Regions from separate parts of the Peribacillus sp. FSL R5-0717 genome, predicted to be linked through region 2. Evidence: riboswitches for the same ligand, from Rfam matches in the RefSeq annotation. Region 2 holds a riboswitch; the other holds the start of a gene.
What was found. Region 2 has a riboswitch for cyclic di-GMP ahead of NYE65_RS03995 (anti-repressor SinI family protein). Riboswitches for the same ligand answer to the same signal wherever they lie in the genome.
Positions count from the first base shown of each region.

Region 1 (7,574 bases), 1.5 Mb from region 2:
GTGACGCCTTTACTAAGTGAAGGGCGTTTTTTTATGAACAAAAAGGAATCCGGGAGTTAAAAGCGAATGATAAGGGGGAGTGTAATTTATCAAGAAATGGAGGTTGCAGTTTGAAAAAAACGAGCATTTCCCCGCCATATTCCCCTGAACTTCAGAACCATCTCACCGGAAAACATCTTTTGGCCTTCGAAATCCCCTTCTCCCAAGAAATCCTCACGGAGCACCTCAAGAATGGGTATGTCTCGGAAACTTGCGGCGTGCAATCCGGGAACGGCAGTTATCACTGTGTACGCTGCGGTAACAAAGATCAAACCTTGTTTTATACTTTCCCTTGCAAGATTTGCAATCAAGATTGCACTTACTGCCGCTCATGCATCATGATGGGACGGGTCAGTGAATGTGCAAAGCTTTATAGGTGGACCGGTCCCGGCATTCAATATACGATTCCTGACAATGTGATGAGGTGGACGGGCACTTTATCGGCAGGTCAACAGAATGCGTCCGACTGTGTCGTTGAAGCCATAAACGGAAAAGATGAATTCCTAGTATGGGCCGTATGCGGGGCAGGGAAGACGGAGGTGTTATTTCCAGCGATTGAGGCAGCTTTGCTTGCCGGGAAACGGATTTGTTTGGCAACACCGCGCACCGATGTCGTTCTCGAACTCTCCCCAAGGTTAAAAAAAGCTTTTCCTGCCATTGAAGTCACTACCCTCCATGCCGGCAGTGAAGATCGACATGGTTTTTCGCCACTGACCGTTTCCACGACCCATCAGCTTTTCCGTTTTATTGAAGCTTTCGATGTCATCATTGTTGATGAAGTCGATGCGTTTCCCTACTCAATCGATGATTCGCTGCATTATGCGGTTAATAAGTCGAAAAAGGTATCCGCGGCAACCATCTACTTGACCGCCACACCTTCGAAACGGATGCGGCGGCTATACCGAAGCGGCAAATTGAGAGCCTTCATAATCCCGGCCCGTTATCATCGCCAGCCAATCCCCGTTCCTGAAATGAAGTGGAGCGGCAATTGGCAAAAACTATTCCTTCAACAAAAGATTCCATCGAAAATCAACGCATGGGTAAGTGAGCGCCTTAACCAGAATATCCCCTTCCTATTGTTTTTTCCAAGCATCAGAGTAATGGAGCAAGTCCTTCCGCTGTTTCAAAGGCTGTCTCCTGAATTATCGATTGTCCACTCCCGGCACCCTGATCGAAAGGAAAAAGTAATGGCCTTAAGGAATGGACTCGTTCCGGGATTACTGACCACGACCATCCTGGAACGGGGCGTGACAATCGAGCGGTTGGAAGTAGCCGTGATCGGTGCTGAACATGAAGTGTTTTCTGATAGTGCTCTCGTTCAGATTGCCGGCAGGGTAGGGAGAAGCTTTGCGAACCCTTCCGGGACGGTCACCTTTTTTCATTACGGTAAAAGTGAAGCGATGGCCGAGGCGGTCCGCCATATACAGATGATGAATAAAAATGCCATGAAAAGGGGGCTGCTGGATGAATAGATGTCTAGTTTGTGATGAAGGAATGAAGCAAGCTTTGACATGGGGGAGCCTGCTTAAGCAGGCCGAGGCAAGGGCAATCTGTGAAGGATGTGAGGGGAAACTTAATAGGATAACCGGAGATACATGTACAATGTGCTCAAGGGAGCTGGGAGGGGACCATATGACCGGTGACCTCTGTCTCGATTGTTCAAGATGGGAAAGGAATAGGGAATGGGGAGGCTATTTGTCGAAGAACATAGCGCTATTTCATTATAATGAATACTTAAAAGACCTGATTGCTAAATATAAGTACCGGGGTGATTATGCGTTAGCTGAGGTTTTCGTCCCTTTTTTGAAAGAAAGGTTAAAGGAGATGGAGTTTGACCTGGTAACCGCCATCCCGCTTAGCGATGAACGGCTTAAGGAGCGGGGGTTCAACCAGGGAAAGGCTTTGGCAGATCTAGTTGGACTTCATACGGTTGAGACCTTGACAAGAATCCATACTGAAAAACAATCAAAAAAATCTCGTCAAGAGAGAATGTCATTACCGCAGGTTTTTCAGGTCATGCAATCTGATATGCTGGAGCATAAATCCATTTTGATCATCGATGACATTTACACAACTGGCACAACTCTCAGGCATGCAGCAAAGGCATTGATAACGGCTGGGGCCAAAGAAGTATCATCGATCACCCTGGCTAGGTGAAAAAGCTCATTTTAATAAAACTTCCTAAAGTATCGCCGGGATTATTCGATATATACAGTACTGAAGAATAATCGCCGTGAAGGTGAAGGAGGGGCGTCGATGGATGTATTCAACTGTCCAAACTGTAATTCGTTATTCGTTATGACGAAATTCCGTGATGTGTGCGATGCCTGTTATAAAGAAGAAGAAGCCCTATATGATAAAGTGTATGCATATATTCGCAAGAAAACAAATAGAACGGCGTCCATGATGCAGGTGGTTATGGAAACCGGCGTTGAAGAAAGGTTAATTATTAAATTTGTGAGAACCGGAAAGCTGAGAATTTCACAGTTTCCCAATCTCGGAATTCCTTGTGAAAAGTGCGGCGCCAACATCAAGAGCGGAAGGTTATGCGGCAAATGCGGCAATTCGCTCGTTACGGATTTGCAGGCATTTGAAAATGAAGAAAAGCGCCTGACTGAAATTCAAGGAAATGATAAAAAAAATACGTACTACATGAAGGATGAGCAAAAAGGGTAATTCATTCATGGAAACATGCTGCCGTTTTTGTTAAAATATTCGATATTGAGAACAATATTCGACAATGGGTGCCGAAGGAAAGATTACAGCAAACAATTAAAGAAATCAGTTCCTTGTCGATAATAAAGATAGGGAGAATAACACAGTCCAGAGCCATTTTCATGTGTAAAGGAATCGAAACATAATGGGATTTATAAAATCGACCGAAGGAGAGGATCTGGAATATGAAAATCAATAACGTCGGTATGACAGGTGTTAACCCTTATAATCTTCAAGCCAATAAAACGGGGAATATCAAAGAATCCAAGGTCAAATCCTCGGATAAAGTTGAAATTTCTTCAGCGGCAAAAGAAATGCAGCAATCATCTCCGATTCTTGCTGCAAGACAAGCAAAAGTGGATGAACTGAAAATCCAGGTTGAAAAAGGAAATTATAAATTGAATGCACAAGCAACGGCTAAGGGTCTCATCGATTTTTACCGGAAATGAATTTTCCATGAAAAAGAAGCTTGAATGAAGTGGACGGAGCAAGTTTCCGTCCTTCATTTATGAGCGGAGGAGGCAGCGAAATGACTGCACGGACCATCATCGGATCGCTTGAAAAATTGATCAAGCTTCATAAAAGCTTCAATCAATTGGCGATACGAAAAACGGCCATTTTGAAAGCGAATGATACCGAGGCGATTACTGCCCTGCTGATTTCGGAACAAAAGCAGATTAAAGCGATTAGTCAGACGGATAAGGAAAGAGAAAGGGCAGTCGAGGAATTTCTTGCAGCCAATGGAACGGCGGGACAGGCAGCCTCCATCCATACCGTGACGGAACTGACAGGACCAGAAGAAACGGAAGTCCTTGAAATGCTAAAAGCGGCATTGATCGATGAAGTGGCAAAGCTGAAGGAGCGGAACGGTTTAAATCAGCAATTGATCTATCAGTCCCTTCAATTATCGGGATATCCAGGAAATAAATAAGAAGAAAAAATCCTCCAATAAATACACGAATCCGTATGAAAGTCTATCAGTGGATGGCGTGTTCTATGATAAAAGAAATTGATTTCCTTACCTTTTGGAGTCCAAACGGTTTCCATGTTAAATATTTTTAAATTTTCTGTAAATAAAATAGGCTTAATTTTTTCTTTCTAGCATAGCATTTGATATAATGGAGCTAGGGCAGACATCAACCCTTTCCAAACCTTCCGACAATTGTTTCATTATTTCGACATATTTCATGATGTGTTTCTAAAAGGAACCGGAGGGGTATTGTAGAATCTAACTGTATAGTCTTAATTTAAGGAGGACTCACTTTATGAATTACAACGTACGCGGTGAAAACATTGAGGTAACTCCAGCAATTCGAGAATACGTCGAAAAGAAAATTGGCAAGTTAGAACGATATTTTAACAATACACCAGATGCAAATGTGTTAGTCAATTTAAAAGTGAACAATAATACTTCAAAGGTCGAAGTGACGATTCCCATGCAGAATTTGGTTCTTCGCGCTGAAGAGGAAAATGCGGATATGTATGCTGCCATTGACTTGATCAATGATAAGCTTGAACGCCAAATTCGTAAACATAAAACGAAGGTCAATCGCAAGTTCCGAAACAATCTATCGACTACACCCGATGCATTCGCCTTCAATACGGAAGCTGACGAAGTGGTGGATGAATTCGAAGACGATAATGATATTGAAGTGGTCCGCAATAAACGCTTTGATTTAAAGCCAATGGACAGTGAAGAAGCTATTTTACAAATGAATATGCTTGGTCACAGTTTCTTCGTTTACACGAATGCGGATACTAATACAACAAACGTAGTGTACCGCCGAAAGGATGGACGCTATGGATTGATTGAACCTAGTTAATTATTATTCTAATATCAAAAAGCACAGCCCAGCCTCTGGGGTGTGCTTTTTTGCATGTTGATAGAATCCGTTAGAACGTAAAAAAGATTTCTTCTTTTGGTTCTCTAAAAAATACAATGTTCACTTAAAAGAACAAAATTTGTTCTTCATTAAGATAAAAAGTTGGTTTTACCTAATCAAATACCCCTATCTTTTGCACTATACTCGAATCATCAGTTCTTTAAAAAGAACAATAAGTTATTTGTAGAAAACAATTTGATCAAGGTGCAGAGGGGTGCGGATTATTTGTATCGAAAGAATTGCCATACATGCCATAGGGCTTCTTTTAGCAGTGCGGAATATGGAAAGTGGCTTTGCCCGACCTGCGGTGAGGATTTGACTTCGCAAAAAGCCCACGATGCACTTACAATCGAAAGAATCAATACACCCCAAAGAAATTTTAAGAAGAGTAAAACGAAATTGAATTAGTCTATGAAAAATCACCTGAACTTCAAATTTTCTTAATATTGTAATATTTTGTCGGATGAAAGTTTTTGCATTTATGTGGATTACCGACATAAAATAGCAATATATGGAGTGTGTATCCGTTATAATATGATTATAGGTAATGTATTTGGTAATAAATACCACGACAAAGGCAAACTCCTTGAAAAATGAGGGCGCAAAGGCACAGGTCTAAGGTCCTTGTGACTAGGATGGCTGGTCTGCCTGAAATACAAGAGTATTTTAGGAGGTAGAAGAGGTGGCTAATGTGGAAATGGATCAAGAATGGGTGAAATTGATTTCTGAAGCAAGAAGCTTGGGTTTCAAAAAAGAGGAAATCATTGCTTTTTTTAAACGGGAAAGCCTTGAGGCAATTTTTGAGGAGAACGATGGAAAATAGGTTCCGAACAAATTCGAGAACATCCCTATAAACAATGGTTCGATCATAGCTGTTTATAGGGTTTATTCTTCCTTGGGATTCTTGTGAGTCTAGCTTATTCAAACTGTATTCTTCAGGATTATGTAAGTAAACTAGTGCACTACCATTCTACTCTTCTTTATCTTTTCTCCATTTATTAAATTCGATGAATTCCCTGAATTGTTGTTTTGAGACACCCGAATTCATGGCTTCCTCAACGATTTTCATCCAGTCATTGTCCAAGGTTTCCTTATTTGGTGCATCGTAAAGCAGGGCATCAACTGGGATGTTAAGTACGGAGGAGATTTTTTCAAGAAATTGAATAGAAGGATTCGTTTGTAAGTTCCGCTCGAGCGAACTTAAATAAGACTTTGCAACACCTGCTTTATCGGCAAGTTCAGTCATCGACATTTTCTTTTCTTCTCGCAGTTTTTTTACACGTTCACCAATCATCAATACCACCTCGAAACATGTTCTATTTATCTTCCGCTAATAAGTTTCGGCAGCCCACCTTATCATTCAAAACATGACGCCTGTATTGGATTACCTTGACATGCTATCTCTAGAGAGGACACAGCATCTAGTGATGGAAGGTTATGGATAATTCACATTTGCATATGGAATAGTGGGGAGTTTGCAACATATTTTTTATACTTTCTCCTATTTTAACAGTTTTACTCCTCATTTATCCATTGTTTTTCGCAAGAATTGCATTCAGGTCTATACCAGCGAAGTGACATGAAGTTGTACCTCTATGATAGAAGTGGTAAAATTAAGCGTGCATTAGTAATAATAGAAGGTGTGTTTCTTCTTACTTATATGAATTTTGTCATTGAACGATCATTACCATAATAGAGGAGCGTTATTGAATGCTTAATATATTAAATAAAGTTTTTGATCCGAATAAGCGAGAAATCAAACGTTTAGAAAAAATCGCCGATCAGGTCGAAGCGCTGGCTGATGAGACTGCTGCGTTATCGGATGAACAGTTGCGTGCCAAAACGGAAGAGTTTAAAGAGCGTTATCAAAATGGGGAAACCGTTGATGATTTGCTTGTCGAGGCTTTTGCGGTTGCGCGTGAAGGGGCAAAACGTGCTCTGGGCTTATATCCTTACCGTGTTCAAATCATGGGTGGGGCATCCCTTCATGATGGAAATATCTCCGAGATGAAAACAGGGGAAGGTAAAACCTTAACATCCACGATGCCGGTTTATTTAAACGCGCTTACCGGTAAAGGTGTACATGTCGTTACCGTCAATGAATACTTGGCACACCGTGATGCCACCGAAATGGGTGTATTGTATGATTTCCTCGGTTTGACCGTCGGGTTGAATTTGAACAGTCATTCCAAAGAAGAAAAGCAGGCAGCGTATAATGCTGACATTACGTACAGTACGAATAATGAGTTAGGTTTTGATTATCTTCGTGACAATATGGTGTTATATAAAGAACAAATGGTACAGCGTCCGCTGCACTTCGCTGTCATCGATGAGGTCGATTCGATTTTGATTGATGAGGCGAGAACGCCATTGATCATTTCCGGTTCGGCACAGAAATCGGCTCAGCTTTATATCCAGGCCAATGCGTTTGTGAGAACCTTAAAGAAAGATACGGACTACACATATGATGAAAAGACAAAAGGTGTTCAGCTGACGGAAGATGGGATGAATCGAGCTGAAAAAGCGTTTAATATCGATAATTTATTCGATATTAGTCACGTTACTTTGAATCATCATATCAATCAGGCGTTAAAGGCTCATGTTTCCATGCATTTGGATGTGGATTATGTCGTCCAGGAAGGCGAGATAGTCATCGTTGACCAATTCACCGGCCGTTTGATGAAAGGCCGCCGTTACAGTGAAGGTCTCCACCAGGCGATCGAAGCGAAAGAAGGACTTGAAATTCAAAATGAAAGCATGACTCTTGCGACGATTACATTCCAGAACTATTTCAGGATGTATGAAAAACTTTCAGGTATGACCGGTACAGCCAAAACGGAAGAAGAGGAATTCCGCAATATTTATAATATGAATGTCATTGCGATCCCGACAAACAGGAATATCATCAGGGATGACAGGGCAGATCTTATATATGCG
Region 1 is NZ_JBBOOF010000001.1:2,302,383-2,309,956, reverse strand. Features, by position in the region: gene NYE65_RS11300 (DEAD/DEAH box helicase) at 111-1,511, shown strand; gene NYE65_RS11295 (ComF family protein) at 1,504-2,196, shown strand; gene NYE65_RS11290 (TIGR03826 family flagellar region protein) at 2,296-2,715, shown strand; gene flgM (flagellar biosynthesis anti-sigma factor FlgM) at 2,940-3,203, shown strand; gene NYE65_RS11280 (flagellar protein FlgN) at 3,284-3,685, shown strand; gene hpf (ribosome hibernation-promoting factor, HPF/YfiA family) at 4,020-4,577, shown strand; cyclic di-GMP riboswitch class I at 5,204-5,289, shown strand; gene sinI (DNA-binding anti-repressor SinI) at 5,320-5,460, shown strand; gene NYE65_RS11265 (helix-turn-helix domain-containing protein) at 5,608-5,931, opposite strand; gene secA (preprotein translocase subunit SecA) at 6,348-7,574, shown strand, end outside.
Region 1: another riboswitch for cyclic di-GMP. It lies ahead of sinI (DNA-binding anti-repressor SinI); the one in region 2 lies ahead of NYE65_RS03995 (anti-repressor SinI family protein).

Region 2 (7,574 bases):
AACTTTCAACATGCCTCATGTTGACAAAACTGCCTCCCCATTGTTCATTCATCATTCCGCACTGATCATCCCACTAATCTAACGGACGCAAACTAAATTGAGCACGGACCAGTTTTTTGGTTTGTAAACAGAAAAGTGTACAGCCACATTCCATTTAAACTTATTTCTATTAAAATCCCTACTGCATGAATTTCCCAAAGAGATCCAGTTCAATATATTGACCATTATCCCGCAAAAAACCACCAGTAAACCATTGTGTTTTAATCATCCATAGGCAATATGTACAATTGTCAGCCAAACACTCCGACTAGGTCCTTTCTTAAGAAACCGCTTAAGCTAAATTCCCTTTGAATTGCCTTGCTTGGCCAATTTTCCTCGTATCTAGTAAATGGATTACAATCCTAGCGTCAATTATGAGTCTAGCGGCATGTCCTTTTACAAAAGAAGGCACAACAACTCTTTGGTTGCTGTACCTGTATGGTCAATCTTCGTCTTTATAGATACCCTTCGATGCTTTAATCATATTTTCCAGCCACATTTTCTTAAATACATTCACACGACGAGGAGTGCCATTTCCCTCACCCTCAGCTGAATTTTCATTTTCTTCTTCTGCAGCCTCGGAAAGGATTTCATTTGAATTGCCTTCATCTGAAGAACTTTCCGTTGAACTGCTTTCATCTGATGAACTTTCCGTTGAACTGCTTTCATCTGATGAACTCTCCGTTGAGCTGCTTTCATCTGATGAACTTTCCGTTGAATCACTCTCATACGATGAGCTTTCCGTTGAATCACTTTCGTACGAAGAACTTTCCATTGAATCACTTTCGTACGAGGAGCTTTCCGCTGTATATTCCATTTATTCTTTAACCTCCAAAATTTATTTATCCTCTAGGGATATCCGTACTGCATATATATGTTCCTACTTTCTAATAGGGACTTTGCTTATCACCCATTTTTAAGTAAATCTCCGTTCTAATTTAACTAGTTGTTAAATCTGATTAGCTTTCCGTTGAACTACTTTCATCATCTGATTGGCTTTCCGTTAACTCACCCTCGTCTGATGAGCTCACTCTCATACGATGAGCTTTCCGTTGAATCACTTTCGTATGATGAGCTTTCCGTTGAATCGCTCTCGTACGATGAGCTTTCCGTTGAATCGCTCTCGTACGATGAGCTTTCCGCTGAATCACTTTCGTATGATGAACTTTCAGTTGAATCACTTTCGTATGATGAGCTTTCCGCTGAATCACTTTCGTATGATGAACTTTCAGTTGAATCACTTTCGTATGATGAGCTTTCCGCTGAATCACTTTCGTATGATGAACTTTCAGTTGAAAATTCCATTTGTGCTTAGCCTCCAAGACTTATTTATTCTTTAAGGATATCCGTATTGCATATATATGCGCCTTCTTTCTTGGAGGGACTTTGCTCATCACCCATTTTGAAGGAGCACTCTCCATCCATTTTGACTGGTCCAATTCATTAGATTCATAGTTTTTCTCATTCCAAACAAAAAAAGTAACCTCGGACTCTTTTCCGAAGCTACTTTATTATTCCTTCATATTAGCTATGATGTCCTTTTAGCCAACCGATCACTGATATCCCACTAGACTCTCGAAGACCCTCGACACTTTCCTTAGAGATGATCTCGCCATCCTTAATCAGAATGAATTATCCATTGGCCCCTAACATCCCATAAATCTTCCCCGCTTCGAACATCAAGTCCAGTAAAGTTTGCTGTAAAATCATGATTACCCAAGTGCAAAATAAAAAAGATATGCAACTCTAATTATCGGGAATCTAAAAAAGAAATAAACACTAGGCCAAATTGCACAACTAATAACCAAAGAAGTGTAGATTTTCCGATCAGCCACTCCTTTAGCATTAAACTTTTAAATGAAGAATTGTTCTATTTGAGTTACACCAAAATATGCCAAATGTATTATAAAATAGCAAAATATACTATTCTTTTACTATGAAATTAAATATAATAGATGAAGTGGTTACAAAAAGAGGAAGGAAGTAAACTATGAGACATGAAAAAAAGAAGAAAAAGAAACGGACATGGCTGAAGGTAGTTGGGATAATTGTCCTACTTTTTATACTAGCTGGGGGAGCCTTTGCCTACTCCGTATGGAATTCACTGACAAAAACCGTTGATACGATGCATACACCAATAGACCGTACCACCGATAAACGAACGAAAGACCTTGCACTATCAGATCAGGAGCCTTTCTCGATGCTCATGCTTGGTGTCGATGAACGTGATGGCGACAAAGGCCGTTCAGATACTATGATTGTCTTAACAGTCAATCCACAAAAGAAATCGGTCAAAATGCTAAGCATTCCGCGTGATACACGGACCGAGATCGTCGGTCATGGGACACAGGATAAAATCAACCATGCATTTGCCTTCGGGGGCGCGAAAATGTCCATGGATACTGCAGAAAACTTCCTGGATATTCCAATCGACTATTATATGAAGATCAATATGGAAGGCTTTAAGGATATCGTTGACGCAGTCGGCGGCGTGACCGTTCAAAACGATTTGGACTTCACATCCGATGGCATTCATTTTGCAAAAGGTACGCATACTCTTAACGGGAAAGAAGCCCTTGCCTATTCAAGAATGAGACATGATGATCCTAGTGGTGATTTCGGCCGTCAATCCAGACAACGTGCCATCATCGAGGCTGTCATCAAGGAAGGCGCTAGCCTTTCATCCCTGACGAAATACGATGAAGTCTTCGCTGCACTCGGTAATAATATCCAGACGAATTTGACGTTTGATGACATGATGGACATCCAAAAGAACTACAGGGACGCTAGCAAAAGCATTACCCAATCGTCCATAAATGGAAACGGAACGAAAATCGACGGAATCTACTATTATATTGTGTCGGATGAAGAAAAAGAAAAGGTTCAATCCGAATTAAAAGAACAATTATCCATCAAATAAGAAAAAATGAAAGAGCTGTCCGGACCCGCATCCTGACAGCTTTTTCATTTTCCCCGTCCAATATTCTGACAAAAAACGAACACCAAATGTAGAGATTTGTTGGAATTTTTGTTGTTTATTAGGCATGAAAAGACGGTATAATCTAATATGAGCTGACAATTCCATCTTCCCCTTGCCCCTTTCATCACTTGACACAATTATTCTTTGGACCCGGAATTCCATCTACCGTCATTCATCAACTATAATAAATGATCCTAAACAAAAGGAGTGGATTTAAATGAAAATCAAAGCAGGCAGCTGGGCTATGCTAAGCAAACAGGACAAAATGTTTATTCTAAAAGCCATCAGTGACCGTTCAAGAATGAAATATGTTTCATGAGAAGTAAATCTATTCGGCAATACATGAGAGCAGCGCCTCTCCCTTTTCAATAAAACGAACTCGAGCCTGAAAAAGGAGAGGAATTTATTCAAACTGATAATCCCATAACAAACGCCATTCGCCTTTTTCTTTGACGACATAACAATTTTGTTCCAAAGTAAACACCCCAAAGCGAGAATTGAAGACCTGTGTAACCGGAATTTCATAGGCCGTTTTATGCTGCCTTCCATCCTTATTCAGCCTCCAGTTCTTCACTTTCTTTGGACGGCCTACATCATACTGAAAGGTTTCCACATCCATATGCTGTAAAAATACATGTGACCGATTTTGCACATAATCTGCCCGATTCGGAAACCGCTGCTTCATTTCAAAACTTAACAATTTCCAGGATTTCCCAAACTCCGCTTCACTTTCATACTCATAGAAATCTTCAACCACGCTTTTTGATCCGTTGGGAAAAAGAAAAATGATACAGGCTCCTACAGCTAAAACCACGAGAATAGCCGTCAATACTCCTATTGGAATCTTACTGAGTCTCCTCACCCTCATCACCCTCACAGGTTATCATTCATTTATATATATATGGGAAAACGATAAAAAAGAAGCATGTTATTAAACATGCTTCTTAAGTATATGTATCAAAAATGATTTCTTAGATTCATTGACGCCTCCTCCATCGATAAAAGAAAAGAAGATGACCTTCGCCCATGAAACGAGCAAAATGTTGAATATGTTTCTACGGATTATATACTATCAGGTTGTTCAATGATCCCGCTTAATTTCTCCTTAATCTCTTCCACAAGTTCATTTACAGTAACATCTTGTCCAGACTCACCCTTGGCAAAAGTGTCTTTTAAAATATCAAAAAAATCCATTAGAAATTTCCACTCCAATATATAATTGAGCCACCATTTCATACTGTTATCCTAATCCAATTTTCAAAAATAAGGAATATAGCTCACTTATTTGATAATCACATATCTAGTAGGGATTGGCAAGCGGAATATACTATATTATCAGAAAAGTAACTAAACATTAACATTCTCTTAATATTCAAGGAAAGGAATACTACTAGTCAATATGTGTGGATAAAAACAAAAAAAAGGACCGATTCCTCAGCCCCTTCGACGCTCCATATTATACTTGCCCCAAAAAATAAGTCATTAATGAAATCAAAACTAAAATAATAGTAATATAAGTCCCAATAAAAATTTTCTTGCTTCTCTGTTTCTTTTCATAAACTTCCTCAAACGTAATGAATTTATTTTTTGTCATCAAATAGTCTCCTTATATTTTGATGGCAGCTATCTGACATCGCCTTTTGCGAAGTCCCTTTGCTTGATCCCTATAATGTAATATCGGCACATAACCAAAAATCCTTAAGTATTATTAACTATTTTTTTATAGGCTATATTTCTCAAAATTATAGCACACTAAGACTAAAGCATTATGTATACTAACTAATTTCTATGATCATCCTGTTAAATCCTGCCTAGATTTCATTTTAATATTTAAATTTATTAAGCGCTTACTTTATTAAATTCATGATTATTTTTATCCAACCGCAAAATGCCAACCATAACGGAACACTAAATAAAGTTCCCCACATTATTCCCTTCAAAAAGGCAATAGGTACATCCATAATAAAAATCCCCCTCAATAAGGTTGCATTTTTATTATTATCGCCATGTTCTTTATTCTAGATACCTTTTACGTTAATGAAAACAAAAAAAGAAGACTGATTAACAGCCTCCCTAAGTATTTTTATTATCCCCTGATGTCTGCTTTGTTCTTTCCTTTTATGAACTCTCGCACTTCTTCAATGGATAATCCTAAATTTTTGGCCTCCAAAATTAGATGAACCCATTCTTTCATTTCATTGTTAACTTCCAAGACAAATCCCACCCATCTTGTGGTAACACAGCCGTCTTAGCATGTAGCCTTAGACCTGTAATTTTGCGTCCCTACTTTTCAATAGGTTTGCCTTTCTCAAGAATATTTCACATTATTAACCAAGATTAATAAATCTCTTGCATCCCTGTTTCCATGGTGCTACTTAAAACTATATTAATGTTAATTATACTTAAAAACGTAATAATAGCTCTTAATACTATTCGTTTTTTTATGTCATTTTTCAACATCTTTCATCAAAAAATGACATCACAACCGGAAAGCACTGGTATAATGCACTTCCTTTACAACACTTTTATTAAAAATAGATTTATATTAGATAAATAATCTCGAATTTGCTATTCTACAAAAATAATATTCCGAATTAAGTGGGGACTAAGTGATTCATCTTTAATCCCTAAGTAAAAAAGCCAGCATTACAAACCATAATTGGCAGTAACCTGACTTTAGCTCTAGTAAAATATTTACACGCTTGATTCCATTTGGATACCTAATAAATTGCTAAACATCCCTCTTTTTTCATTCGCTAACTGGTTATATTCACCGACCTGAATAATTTCTCCCTGATCCATGACCAGCACTTGATCGGCATTGCGAATCGTCAATAATCGGTGAGCTATGACCATGATGGTCATTTTTCCTTTTAATCTTTCAATAGCGGATTGAATCTTCGCTTCGTTCTCCGTATCCAATGCACTTGTCGCTTCATCCAAAACCAGGATGGCAGGTTTACGTAAGATTGCTCTGGCTAACACTAGAAGCTGCCTTTCTCCTCCTAACAGTCGGACACCCCCATCTCCGATGAGAGTATCTTTTTATTCCGAGTCTTTAATTTCTTATATTATAAAGTTCATTATAATTCTAATCCAACCGAAAAATGACAACCACAAAGGACAGCTCTAAAACGTTCCCCACAATAGTCCCACAACAAGAAATTCTAAAATAAAGATCGTCTCTTTTGTAGTCTTAGGACTCTTAGCTCCTTTGACTACCCATTTCGACAAAAGTAGAGCTCCCTGCATACTTCCTTATTCACCTACTTAACACAAAAATAGGACTGATTTCTCAGCCCTATTTGATAAACACACGTTATGATTTACCAAGAAAAAAAGTCAATAATGAAATCAAGATTAAAATAATAGTAACATAAGACCCAATAAAAATTTTCTTGCTTCTTTCTTTCTTTTCATAAGCTTCCTCGAACGTAATAAATTTGTTTTTTGTCATCAAATATTCTCCTTATATTTTGATGGCAGCTATCTGACAGCGCTTTCTGCGAAGTCCCTTTGTTTGATCTTCATATTAAAATATCGTCAAATTGGCAAAAATATAAACTGTATTATTCACTATTTTTATAATGGGCTAGTTCTTATAAATTAATATCTGTGCTTTACCATATAGTTTACTATAAATCATACAAAATACATTAATTCAAAATATTCCATTATACCCAAAAGTCTTTTATACCAAAGTTTTATTCATTGATGCTAAGCAATAATCCCTATCTGTTCCATAGAACTGTTTTTATGGCTGCAATTTGTTTATCCCCATATCCATTTACCGATAAGTAAATAAAAAGGATAGAAATTCACCTTTTGCCAAAAATAACAAAAGGGATATCAACGGGAGGCTTGTGTCGGATGTTCTTTTTACAGAATTTTTCCTAATTCCCTTCGGATTGTTAAGACACTTCTTCCTTGAATAACGCCATCCGGACGTGCAAAATAGACAAATTCAAAGGAACAAAGGGAAACCTTACCTTTTTCCGCAAATCTTACAGTTCAAGCGTACCTGCCACCATTGGTTTTTCCAAACAAACAGGAATTCCATATGAAATGGGGATTATTAAAAACCCTTATGCTGGTCGGTCATTTATTGAGCCCACACAAGAATTGCGCGACTTAGCTGTTCGACTGAAATTAAGCGCTGTGCAAGAAATTTTGGAAGGAAAAAGGCTGGTATTAGTCGATGATCGATTGTTAGGGGAACGACAAGTAAGCGCATTGTCTAATTGATACGGCAAGCAGGGCCAAGGAAGTCCATGTAAGAATTAGTTCACCTATGGTTAGAAACCCTTGTTTTTATGGTGTGGATATGCCAACTAAGGAAGAACTATTTGCCAACAAACACGAACACGAACGAGCAATGGGAAAGGTTATCTGGGCAGATTCATTAGCCTTTTTAAGCACCGAAGTGTTATTAGAGGCAGTAGATGTGAATCTTGGAGAAACTAGCAGTCGCTGAATTACCTGTTTTAGTGGTGCTTACCCAACTAATATTTAAAGTGATACAACTTATGTAGGATAAAGATGGCAGGCATCACAC
Region 2 is NZ_JBBOOF010000001.1:798,862-806,435, forward strand. Features, by position in the region: gene NYE65_RS03965 (hypothetical protein) at 482-856, opposite strand; gene NYE65_RS03970 (hypothetical protein) at 1,010-1,354, shown strand; gene tagU (polyisoprenyl-teichoic acid--peptidoglycan teichoic acid transferase TagU) at 2,030-2,959, shown strand; gene NYE65_RS03980 (hypothetical protein) at 3,423-3,881, opposite strand; gene NYE65_RS03985 (hypothetical protein) at 4,082-4,213, opposite strand; gene NYE65_RS03990 (hypothetical protein) at 4,476-4,613, opposite strand; gene NYE65_RS03995 (anti-repressor SinI family protein) at 5,106-5,231, opposite strand; cyclic di-GMP riboswitch class I at 5,250-5,333, opposite strand; partial or broken gene NYE65_RS04000 (ATP-binding cassette domain-containing protein) at 5,714-6,061, opposite strand; gene NYE65_RS04005 (hypothetical protein) at 6,947-7,264, shown strand.